Regions from separate parts of the Cellulosimicrobium sp. AB352 genome, predicted to be linked through region 2. Evidence: predicted binding sites of a transcription regulator. Region 2 holds the regulator's gene; the other holds the start of a gene.
What was found. Region 2 encodes Rex, which represses fermentation and respiration genes when NADH is low (regulators of the CRP and FNR family bind a similar motif). Its sites were predicted from a motif close to CTTGTGAANNNNTTCACAAG; they were not measured.
Positions count from the first base shown of each region.

Region 1: a site for Rex is predicted at 1,267-1,286, ahead of adhE (bifunctional acetaldehyde-CoA/alcohol dehydrogenase). Genes of this name have one in related genera too.

Region 1 covers NZ_JBMVFX010000026.1:31,228-33,610, reverse strand. The annotation lists gene ACPCUX_RS16460 (prolyl oligopeptidase family serine peptidase) at 1-1,167, opposite strand, end outside; gene adhE (bifunctional acetaldehyde-CoA/alcohol dehydrogenase) at 1,374-2,383, shown strand, end outside.
Region 2 covers NZ_JBMVFX010000030.1:401-2,783, reverse strand. The annotation lists gene ACPCUX_RS17330 (MarR family winged helix-turn-helix transcriptional regulator) at 1-6, opposite strand, end outside; gene ACPCUX_RS17325 (YceI family protein) at 170-721, shown strand; gene ACPCUX_RS17320 (redox-sensing transcriptional repressor Rex) at 842-1,516, opposite strand; gene ACPCUX_RS17315 (glutaredoxin family protein) at 1,573-1,863, opposite strand; partial or broken gene ACPCUX_RS17310 (HAD family hydrolase) at 1,913-2,383, shown strand, end outside.

The sequences.
Region 1 (2,383 bases), on a different contig from region 2:
CGCGGCGGCGTCCGGCGGCGTCAGCACGTGGAGCCGGTTCTTCACGTCGTCGAGCACGTTGACGACGAGGTGGTGGCGCGTCCACGTGGCGCCGGCGAGCGACGTCGTCGCCGTCGGCTCGAAGAGCACGGTGAAGCCGCGGTCGCCCGCGAGGAAGTCGTCGAACCGGGCCGCGAGGAGCGACCCGGCGCGGTACGTCGCGCCGCCGACCGTCCAGTCGTCGCGCAGCTCGACGAGGAGCCACTCGCGCCGCACGCCGACCTCGGCGGAGTCGGGCACGTCGATCTTCGTCAGGCGCTGCTCGGGCGTGCCGGTGCGCTCGGCGAGGTAGAGCTCGTCGGAGTAGAACGCCTTGGAGCGGTGCACGAAGTCGCGCTCGAACCCGGGCGTGTGCGAGCGCCAGGCGGAGATGTACATGTCCTCGTCGGTGCCCTCGTAGACGGTCACCGCGGCGTCGAGCGGGGTGCCGCGCGTCCAGCGCTTGACCACGCGCGGGTACCCGGACGGCGTGAGCGTGCCCTCGCCGAAGTCGGTGAAGACGTAGACGGTGTCGGCGTCGATCCAGCCGAGCGAGCCCTTGGCCTCGGCGCGGTGGAAGCCGCCGTCCTCCGGCGCGACGAACCGCTTCTCCACGAGGTCGAACTCGCGCGTGACGTCGGCGTCGGAGCCGCCGGGGGAGAGCTCGACGAGCGCGTGCCGCCACGGCTCGCCCGCGGCGAGCTGCTCCGGCGTCGGGCGCAGGACGCTCGCGCCGTGCCAGACCCACGACTCCCCCTCGGCCGCGGCGAGCGCGTCGAGGTCGAGGACGGTCTCCCACTCGGGGTCGTCGGTGCGGTAGGACTCGAGCGTCGTGCGCCGCCAGACGCCGCGCTCGTGCTGCGCGTCGCGCCAGAAGTTGTAGTACCGGTCGCCGATCTTCGAGACCTCGGGGATCTTCGCGTCGGAGTCGAGCACCTCGCGGATCGCGCGCTCGGTCGCGGCGAACTCGTCGGCGGTCTCGAGCGTGTCGGCGACCTCGGCGTTGCGGGCGCGGACCCAGGCCAGCGCCTCGTCGCCCTCGACCTCCTCGAGCCAGAGGTACGGGTCGTGGGGGGTGCCGTCGGGTCGGTCGGTCGCGGCGCGGCTCTCGGTCGCGGGCGAGGGGCTCGTCGTCTGCTCGGCGGTCATGGTCACCCACCCTACGGCGCGCGGCCCGTGGTGCGGAGGTCACGAGGAGGCGGGGACCTTCGGCCCGCATCGGGGCTCGACCCTTGTGGGCACGAGCGCCTTGTGAAAACCTTCACAAGTAGAGAGACCGCCGAAGGAGCCGGGGCATCCCGGCCCCGGCACACCCGCGGCCGACGCCCGGCGAGGTCGGGCACCGGAGGGGACGCATGAGCGCGAAGAGCGCCAGCACGAAGGTCGAGAACCGCACCGAGGACACCCGCACGACGCACGAGATCGACGTCCTCGTCGAGCGGGCCCGCAAGGCGCTCGACCAGTACATGAGCCTCACGCAGGAGGACGTCGACCGGATCGTCCTCAAGGCGTCCGTCGCCGGCCTGCACCAGCACGGCCACCTCGCGCAGATGGCCGTCGTCGAGACCGGGCGCGGCGTCTTCGAGGACAAGGCGACCAAGAACATCTTCGCGTGCGAGCACGTGCCCAACTCGATGGCGAACCTGAAGACGGTCGGCATCATCGGGCGCGACGAGCTCACGGGCGTCGTCGAGATCGCCGAGCCCGTCGGCGTCGTGTGCGCCGTGACGCCGGTGACGAACCCGACGTCGACCACGATCTTCAAGTCGCTCATCGCGCTCAAGACGCGCAACCCCGTGGTGTTCGCGTTCCACCCGAGCGCGCAGCGCTCGTCGGTCGAGGCGGCCCGCATCGTGCGCGACGCCGCGGTCGCGGCCGGCGCGCCCGACGACTGCATCCAGTGGGTCGAGCACCCGTCGATCGAGGCGACCAGCACGCTCATGCACCACCCCGGCGTCGCGCTCATCCTCGCCACGGGCGGCAACGGCATGGTCCGCGCGGCCTACTCGGCCGGCAAGCCGGCGCTCGGCGTCGGGGCCGGCAACGTCCCCGCCTACGTCGAGAAGAGCGCCGACCTCGGCCGCGCGATCAACGACGTCGTCATGTCGAAGGCGTTCGACAACGGCATGGTGTGCGCCTCGGAGCAGGCGCTGATCCTCGACGACGTGATCTACGACGACGCGATGCGCGAGCTCGCCCGCCTGCACGCCTACCGGGTGACGCCCGCCGAGAAGGCGATGCTCGAGCGCCTCATCTTCGGGGTCGAGGCGAACGGCACGAACTGCGCCGGGGCGAAGCTCAACCCGAAGGTCGTGGGCAAGTCGCCCGTGTGGATCGCGCGCGAGGCGGGGTTCGAGGTCCCCGA
Region 2 (2,383 bases):
GGTCATGGGTCCTCGGCGGTGCGGGGGCGGTCGGGGGCGTGGGGGCGTCGGAACATTGTTCCACCCCACGGGAATAGACGGACCGAGGGGTGCTGTTGATACGCTCGTTCCGAAGTTGAACGTTCAACCACTTGGTCCGCCCGGACCCCGACCACCCGCAGGAGCACCCATGGCCTCGTCGCTGCCCGCCGGCCTCACGACCGGTACCTACGCCCTCGACGCGTCGCACTCGCAGGCGTCGTTCACCGTCCGCCACGCCGGGATCTCGAAGGTCCGCGGCACCCTCGCGATCACCGACGGCACGATCACCGTCGGCGACGACCTCGAGTCGACGTCCGTGACCGCCCAGCTCGACGCCGCGTCCGTGAGCACGGGCGACGAGAACCGCGACAACCACCTGCGCAGCGCCGACTTCTGGGACGCGGAGAACAAGCCGACGTGGACGTTCACGTCGACGCGCATCACGGGCGACGGCGACGACTACGTCGTGGCCGGCGACCTGACGATCAACGGCGTCACCAAGCCGGTCGAGCTCGAGACGGAGTTCGCGGGCACCGCGACCGACCCGTTCGGCAACCCGCGCGCCGGCTTCGAGGCGACCACCGAGATCTCGCGCAAGGAGTTCGGCCTCACCTGGAACGCCGCGCTCGAGACCGGCGGCGTGCTCGTCGGCGACAAGATCAAGATCGCGCTCGACGTCTCGGCCATCAAGCAGGCCTGACCGTCGTCCCGGGCACGTCCCGGGCGAGACCGGCACCCTCCGGCAGGGGAGCCGCCCCGAGGGGCCGCGTGCACCGGCACGCGGCCCTTCGTCGTCCCCGGGTCCGGACGCCGGGGCCGCTCAGCGCTCCTGCGACGCCGCGAGGGCGCGGGCCTGCGAGTGGAACGCGAGGATCTGCAGCTCGCTGCCCACGTCGACGCCGCGCACGTCGACGTCCGCCGGGACCTGGAGCGCGCGCGGCGCGAAGTTGAGGATCTCGCGCACCCCCGCCGCGACCACGCGGTCCGCGACCGCCTGGGCGTGCGCCGCGGGCGTCGCGAGGACGACGATCGACACCTTCTCGCGCTCCACGACCTCCTCGAGCGCGTCGACGTGCTCGACGACGAGGCCCGCGGCCCGCGTCCCGACGACGTCCGGCGACGCGTCGAGGAGCGCCGCCACGTGGAAGCCGCGCTGCTCGTAGCCCGAGTAGTTCGCGAGCGCGTGCCCCAGGTTGCCGATCCCGACGATCGCGATGCGGTGCTCGTCGACGAGGCCCAGGGCCTCGGTGATGTACTGCGCCAGCGAGTCGACGTCGTAGCCCACGCCGCGCGTGCCGAACGAGCCGAGGAACGACAGGTCCTTGCGCAGCTGGGCCGGGCCCACGCCGGACAGCTCCGCGAGCTCGACCGACGACGTCGTCCCGACGCCCCGCGCCACGAGGTCCCGCAGCGCGCGCAGGTAGGACGGGAGCCGCGCCACCGTCGCGCTCGGGATCCCCGGCGCCGTCACCTCACCGACTACCTGCTCAGCCACCGTCACTCCGTCGTCCAGGGACCGTCCTCGTCGACGGTCACGCTCCACGGGAGGAATCATCCCAGGTCCGCGCGCGGCGCCGAAATCCGGGCCACCGCACGCGCCAGCCGGCGCGCGTCCACGCGCCAGAAACCCTGCTGCACCCCGCCGACCGTGACGACCGGCACGTACTCCCCGTACTGCTGGCGCAGGGCCGGGTCCGTGCCCGGCGCGTCCAGGTCGACCTCCGCCCACGCGACGCCCGCGTCGGCGCACACGGCCTCGACGACCGTCCGCGCGTCGTCGCACAGGTGGCAGCCCGCGCGACCGAACAGCAGGACGGGGGCGGGGGCGTCGGAGGTGCTCACGCCTCCCAGGGTACGAGGCCCCGGCAGCCCGACCGCCTAGAGTGGAGGCATGGCGACGTCTCCCGGCCCGGGCCCCGACCCGACCTCCCGGCCGACGCTCCCCGAGGAGGCGCCCGCGCGCGCCCCCGGTCCGCCGCACCGCACCGCCGCGTTCTTCGACGTCGACAACACGATCATCCGCGGCGCCTCGTCGTTCCACCTCGCGCGCGCCCTATACCAGCGCGAGTTCTTCTCGACGCTCGACATCGTGCGCTTCGCCGTGCACCAGGCCCGGTACCTCGTGTTCGGCGAGAACAAGCAGCAGATCGACCGCATCCGGTCGCGCGCGCTCGCGCTCATCGCCGGGCGCTCCGTCGCCGAGGTCACCGCGATCGGCGAGGAGGTCTACGACACCGTCCTGTCGCTGCGCATCTACCCCGGCACGCGCCGCCTGCTCGACGAGCACCTCGCGGCCGGGCACCAGGTGTGGCTCGTCTCCGCGACCCCCGTCGAGATCGGCGAGCTCATCGCGCGCCGGCTC